One region of the Thalassobacillus hwangdonensis genome, then DNA from elsewhere that is predicted to be linked to it. Evidence: predicted binding sites of a transcription regulator. Region 1 holds the regulator's gene; the other holds the start of a gene.
What was found. The regulator CtsR, encoded in region 1, represses protease genes until heat stress. The targets are predictions, from matches to a motif close to ATGGTCAATAAAGGTCAAACA.
Positions count from the first base shown of each region.

Region 1 (3,384 bases):
CTTGTGCTAGTGCTAATACCTTTTGTGCTCTTTCTGTAAATCGCCCGAACATCATAGGGCATGACCTCCTAACATAGATTATTATTTTTCAAGCTGCAATCTCTCGCGGATCAGCGACGCCCTCCTGACATCACGCTGGTCCGGAGAAAGTGTTTCTTTCGCATATTGTTGTAAAAATCCAGGCTGAGTCAAAACCATCAGTTCATTTAGTATATTTTTAGAAACGTGCTGGATATACCCTAAATCTATTCCCAAACGAACATCCGATAAACATTTTGCTGCTTCCTTGGACTCTATGATTCTGCTGTGTTTCAACACGCCATAAGAACGGAAAATCCGATCTTCCAGCTGGATACCTGAACGGTTCATCAATGTTTCTCTAGCTCGCTTTTCCTGTTCGATCAATTGCTGGACAACACTTTGCAAATCTTCCACAATGTCCTGCTCTGATTTTCCGAGAGTGATCTGATTGGATATCTGAAAAATATTACCCAGAGCCTCACTGCCTTCACCATAGATGCCTCGGACAACCAGTCCAAGCTGGTTGATAGCCGGGATCATCCGGTTGATTTGCTGGGTCATGGATAGAGCTGGAAGGTGCATCATGACTGACGCCCGCATGCCTGTTCCGACATTTGTCGGGCACGCGGTAAGGTATCCGCGTTTACCATCGAATGCGTAATTGATCTTTTCCTCCAGCCAATCGTCGATTTCCAACGCTTGTTTCAATGCCTTATCAAGCTGGAATCCCGGAAAGTAGAGTTGAATCCGGATATGATCCTCTTCATTCACCATCACAGACACTTGCTCGTTCTGAGAAATCAATGCTCCTGCATGATCCGATTTCTCTGCCAAATTAGGACTGATCAGATGTTTTTCGACGAGGACACGTTTTTCAATCGGCTGAAGTTCATCCATTTTCACAAGTTCAAGCTGCTCATACTCTTTAAATGAACGGTTGCTGTATTCACTTTGGAAAAAGTCGAGTATCGGCTTCAATTCCGTTTCGGATGCGACAATCGGGAAGGTGACATCTGCAAAATTCCTCGCCAGCCGGATCCTGCTGCTCATCACAATATCACTATCCGGACCTTCCTCTTTCATCCATGGACTGATTGCCTCATTTATAAAAGACTGCAGTGACATTACGCATCGCCACCTCCATCTCCATTCAGCTGTCTTTCCAATGCACGGATTTCATCTCTTACCGTAGCTGCTTTTTCGAATTCTTCCTGTTCAATTAGTTGATGCAATTGCTGCTTCTGTTGTTCGATTTGTTTTTGCAGATGAAGCTTGCCACCTGCACGTTCAGGAATCTTCCCGTCGTGCATCGTATTCCCGCTATGAACACGCTTGAAAATCGGATTCAACCGTTCATTGAACGTGTCGTAACACTTCGCACAGCCAAATTTACCGATATGCGCAAACTGTTCATAAGTGAGCCCGCACTTAGGGCACTTCATTTGGTTCTGCTGTTCTTTCTTTGTCTGAGCTTGATGACTTCCAAGAGAAGAAGGATGGTCATAATTGAAAAGACCTGTCAGCAAATCATTCAATGTAAAACTTTCTTCACTGTATGACATATATCCTTTCTCTTTGGCGCATTGTTCACAAACATGGAACTCTGTTTTCTTCCCATTGGTTACCTGCTTTAAATGAACGGTTGCCGGACGTTGATGGCATTCTTGGCATTCCATAGCATCCTCTCCCTTCATCATCAGATTTTATAACGTAAAGTAGTCAGCATTGCTGATAGGATTCTTGCTCTAATTTCATCACGTAATGGGAGGGGGAAAGCTAGCACCTCCCGATCGATGACACTCTTCATGAGCTTCGCTTCACGATCGGTAATGATTTCTTCCTCCTCTAGTCGATCAATCATGTCCACTGCTGGTGATTGAGCAACCTTTGCGGGGATCATTTCCAGGATCTCATCCATAAGGTCCGAGTCGTCCTGATGCTGAATGCGAATAATCCTGATGTATCCACCGCCTCCTCGCTTACTCTCGACGATATACCCTTTTTCTACAGTGAATCTCGTTTTGATAACATAATTGATTTGGGAAGGAACACACTGGAATCGATCAGCAATTTCACTTCTCTTGATTTCAATAGCATCCTTTTCGTTGTCCTTAAGAATACCTTTTAAATATTCTTCGATGATGTCGGATATATTCCGCATCTTCCCCCCTCCCCTTTTGACTTTGACTATCTTTGACTTTAATTTTATTATACTCAAATTTTATGTGCTTGCAACTAAAATGTTTGAGTTTGAATACATCATTCATGTTCCCCAAAACCCATATGTTTTAAAACTCTAATTATACAATCCACCAAGCTTTATAACTGATTCCCCCCCTCACGGACAAACGCTAAGGCCTTGCTCACCACCGACAAGCTTAAGACGAACCTCATCTTTACGACCTTTGTCACAGAGAGGATTGACCTAAAACCTAGAGGGATAGGCGCTGGAACTGGAAGAGCGCCACTAACCAATGGTATTCACAACTAACTTTTTATAAATTCCTATACCAAAAAACCGCACTACTGAAATAGTGCGGTTTAAAAATTCAAATAAATTACCTTTTTTCATAAACAAATTTGACGTGATCTACTTTGGACAATTGGTCAAAAAGCGTAAGCTGGTCAAATTTCTGGCCTTTTTCCAGTTCAATGAACAAACTTCTTTCATCTCTGCTTTCATTTTCAATCGCCAACTTACGAATCTTAAGACCACATTCATCAAATATTTGAATGACCTGGCCCATATTGATGTCCTGGTCTACAACAAGTCTGACAAAATTTTTACTAGTACCTATTGTGAACCTTTCTTCTACCTGGTTCAGAAACACAAGGCTCAACAGAACCATGATTGTTGTGACGATCGCAGCATCATACATTCCAGCCCCCACCACTAGACCAAGACCTGCTACTGTCCAGATAGAAGCAGCAGTCGTCAACCCGCGAATCGTCATACCATTTACAATAATTGTTCCTGCTCCCAGAAAGCCAATACCACTGATAACATAGGAAGGGATCCTGGCTGGATCGAAGCGGATGTTATCGAATTTTTCAATATAAGATTCAAACCCATATAAAGAAAGCAACATCATTAAGCAGGAACCGACTCCCACCAGGATGTGTGTGCGAAATCCAGCAGAATGGTTCTTTAATTCACGCTCAAATCCGATTGCTCCAGATAAGGCAAGCGCCACAAACAATCGAATAATAAACGTAGTGAAATCATCATCAATCAGCAAGGCCCAATCCCAATCCATACCTAATCCCCCAATTACCTTTAATTCTTTTAGTATATTCAATCTCATCTTAAAAAATATATCCTATTCTCTGTGCGTAGATGTTCTATTCCTGTACCATCAATAT
Region 1 is NZ_JBHTKL010000008.1:105-3,488, reverse strand. Features, by position in the region: gene clpC (ATP-dependent protease ATP-binding subunit ClpC) at 1-55, opposite strand, end outside; gene ACFQ2J_RS18435 (protein arginine kinase) at 82-1,146, opposite strand; gene ACFQ2J_RS18430 (UvrB/UvrC motif-containing protein) at 1,146-1,697, opposite strand; gene ACFQ2J_RS18425 (CtsR family transcriptional regulator) at 1,718-2,182, opposite strand; gene ACFQ2J_RS18420 (MgtC/SapB family protein) at 2,580-3,278, opposite strand.

Region 2 (3,384 bases), on a different contig from region 1:
AATCGGTGATTGCTGTGCCCAGTCGGAGCTTGCTGCATTGATCCGAATGAATGGAACGGTGTCTTTGACATCGGAAAAGCAATATATGCTGGACGTACAGACGGAGAACGCAGCGATTGCAAGGAGAATCTATAAGCTGATCAAAAGTCTTTATCCATATCCTGTAGAATTGCTTGTAAGGAAGAAAATGCGCCTTAAGAAAAACAATGTCTACATTGTACGGCTGAAAGAAAAGGTCAATACGATTCTTGAAGATTTGGATATTCTTAAAGGTCCATTCTCATTCAATAGGACGATTTCCGATCGATATAAGCAGGATACGTGCTGCAAGCGTGCATACTTGAGAGGTGCGTTTCTGGCTGGCGGTTCAGTCAACAATCCGGAAACATCCTCGTACCATTTGGAGATCTATAATTCCTATAACGAACACAACGAGGCGTTGTGTGAACTGATGAATGAGTTCTCCCTTCATGCAAGGACGTTGGAACGGAAAAAAGGGTTCATCACCTATATAAAAGAGGCTGAGAAAATCACTGAATTCCTTAGCAATATCGGCGCGCATCAGGCTTTATTCAAGTTTGAAGATGTGCGGATCGTACGTGATATGAGGAACTCCGTCAACCGTCTCGTCAATTGTGAAACAGCCAATCTCAACAAAACGATCGGCGCTGCATTCAGGCAGGTGGAAAACATCAAGTTCATCAAGAAGACAGTAGGGATTGAAGCACTACCTGAGAAGCTTCAGGAAATTGCAATGCTGCGTCTCCTCCATCAGGAGGTCTCTCTTAAGGAGCTTGGAGAACTTGTCTCGACAGGCAACATCAGTAAGTCAGGCATCAATCATCGCTTACGCAAAATTGATGAATTTGCTGACAAAGTCCGTCGAGGAGAATTTATTGAAAACAGCCAAAAATGATGCACCTGAAAAAACATTCATGCTATAATGGATGCAATCAAAAAACGCTTTCATAAGGGAAGCGTTTTTTCTTCCCTTATAGTGATAGCGCTTACGAAGAATTGAGTGACGGAGAGAGGAGAATGAGGGTGATTGAACGGTCGATAACAGTAGAACTGGAAGCAGGTCTTCAGGCGAGACCGGCAGCACAGTTTGTCCAAAGGGCGAATAGCTTTTCGTCCAACCTTTTTATTGAAAAGGATAAGAAACGGGTCAATGCGAAAAGTATCATGGGCCTGATGAGTCTTGCAGTCGGATCCGGAGAGGAAATTCTCCTGGTCGCAGAAGGTAAGGATGAGGAAGAAGCAATGGAGGAGCTAAGCGCCTTCGTAAAAGAATAAGAAAAGCGTTGCTAATTTGTTAGCAACGCTTTTTTAATTAATGTTATTCAGTTGGTTTCTTTTCCATTACTTTGTCGATCAAGCCATATTCCTTCGCTTTGTGCGCCGGCATGAAGTTGTCACGATCCGTGTCGCGCTCGATTACTTCAAGTGGCTGACCAGTACGGTCTGCTAGGATGTGGTTCAGTTTATCACGCATTTCAAGAATACGCTTCGCGTGAATTTCGATATCTGCAGCCTGACCTTGTGTACCGCCAAGTGGCTGGTGAATCATCACTTCACTGTTCGGAAGCGCATAACGTTTTCCTTTTTCACCTGCTGCAAGCAGGAATGCTCCCATGGATGCAGCCATACCGATACAGATTGTGGATACATTCGGCTTGATGAATTGCATCGTATCGTAGATGGCCATACCTGCAGTGATGGAACCACCAGGTGAGTTGATGTATAACGAGATGTCTTTTTCCGGATCATCTGCAGCAAGGAAAAGCAGCTGCGCTACGATAGAGTTGGAGATGTTATCGTCGATCGGGCTTCCAAGCATGATGATGCGGTCTTTAAGTAAGCGTGAATAGATATCGTATGCACGTTCTCCGCGGTTTGTCTGTTCAATAACTGTTGGGACTAGATTCATAATAGGTTCCTCCTTCATCACTTTTATCTTTTTGATGATGTGATATGTTTATCATACATCGATGGTCAATTAAGGTCAAACAAAACCCCCTGACCTCCGATGGTCGAAATCCTTCTACCATGATTCCCTATTTTAAAGAGAATAAACACGGCTTTTTCTCTGTTTTTCCTGAACTGGTAGTGGGGTTGTTGATGGGACTGGAACGGATTCCCTTTCCGCGGACGAACGGTCAAGCCTCCTCACTTCGTTGCGGGGTCTAGACGCGCTCGTTTTTCCGCAGGAGTGTCACCCGTTCCAGTCCCATCAACGCTATGGTTAATTACAGTAGGACGACAAAAAAATTCTCATGTAATTTAGTTTCGTTCTTTCTATAAATGGAAGAGTGGTGAGGAAAATGGTGAGACTCCTCGAAAATAAGTTCGTATTTTCTTCGTGCGGTGTTATTTCAAGATGTATTTCAAAGTCCAGCGGGAAGAAAAGACTGACGAGACCCCACAGGGAGGTACGACCGAGGAGGCTCGACGTCTTGCCCGCGGAAAGCGAGCCATTTCCCTCACCACGATACTCTAATGATGGATAACGAAACTTATTTATATAAGCTGGTATTTGTTTTTGGGGCGGCCTCTTGAGCCGTAGTCGCAGAGGACTTCGACTTCTCCTTTTTCCACCATATAGTGCAAGTACCGATGAACGGTCTGATAGGCGATCGGGAGGGAGGACTGGATTGAATTGATGGTGACGGCATTGTCCTGGCTGAACAGGTAATGCCTGATTTTTTTCATCGTATCAGGGTTGATACCTTTGTCCACAAATGCATCTTTGTCCGCATTTGATAGTTTTGCAACTTTCAAATTCAATCGGATCCGTGAAATGAGATCAGGTGCTTTGATCGGTTTCAGTGCGAAGTCGGTTGCACCTGCTTCGATGAACTTGTTGGCGATTTCCTGTCGTTCTTCGACGGTGAGGATGATGATCGGTGTATGCTTATCCCGTTTGCGGATTTCTTTGACCGTCTTCAATCCATCCCACTCCGGCATATGGTAATCGACCAGCACAAGATCCGGTTGTAATTTTTCGAACAGGGAGACACCTTGCTTTCCATTGGTTGCTTCGACTGCTGTCCACTCAGAAAATTCGCAGATTTCTTTCAAGGTGAAACGGATGGTTTCATTATCATCAATGATCAAAATCATGATACAGCTTCCTTTCCTTGTTGGTGTGGTAAGGTGATCGTCGTTTTTGTATGTGATCCTGGTATGCTTGCTACGTTGATGGTTCCCTGGTGGTTTTCGATGACCCGTTTCACAAAAGGCAGGCCGATTCCAGATGAATTCTTCGTACTGAATCCTTCCTTCCATATATGGAGGAGGTCCTCTTTGTCGATGCCGGGCCCGTCATCGATCACTTCAATGGAAACATGCGCTTCCGTGGCACGCACCGTAACGGTGATTTTC
Region 2 is NZ_JBHTKL010000005.1:1,010,527-1,013,910, forward strand. Features, by position in the region: gene whiA (DNA-binding protein WhiA) at 1-916, shown strand, start outside; gene ACFQ2J_RS14450 (HPr family phosphocarrier protein) at 1,045-1,296, shown strand; gene clpP (ATP-dependent Clp endopeptidase proteolytic subunit ClpP) at 1,340-1,948, opposite strand; gene ACFQ2J_RS14460 (response regulator) at 2,521-3,123, opposite strand; gene ACFQ2J_RS14465 (sensor histidine kinase) at 3,120-3,384, opposite strand, start outside.
Region 2: a site for CtsR is predicted at 1,992-2,012, ahead of clpP (ATP-dependent Clp endopeptidase proteolytic subunit ClpP). Genes of this name have one in related genera too.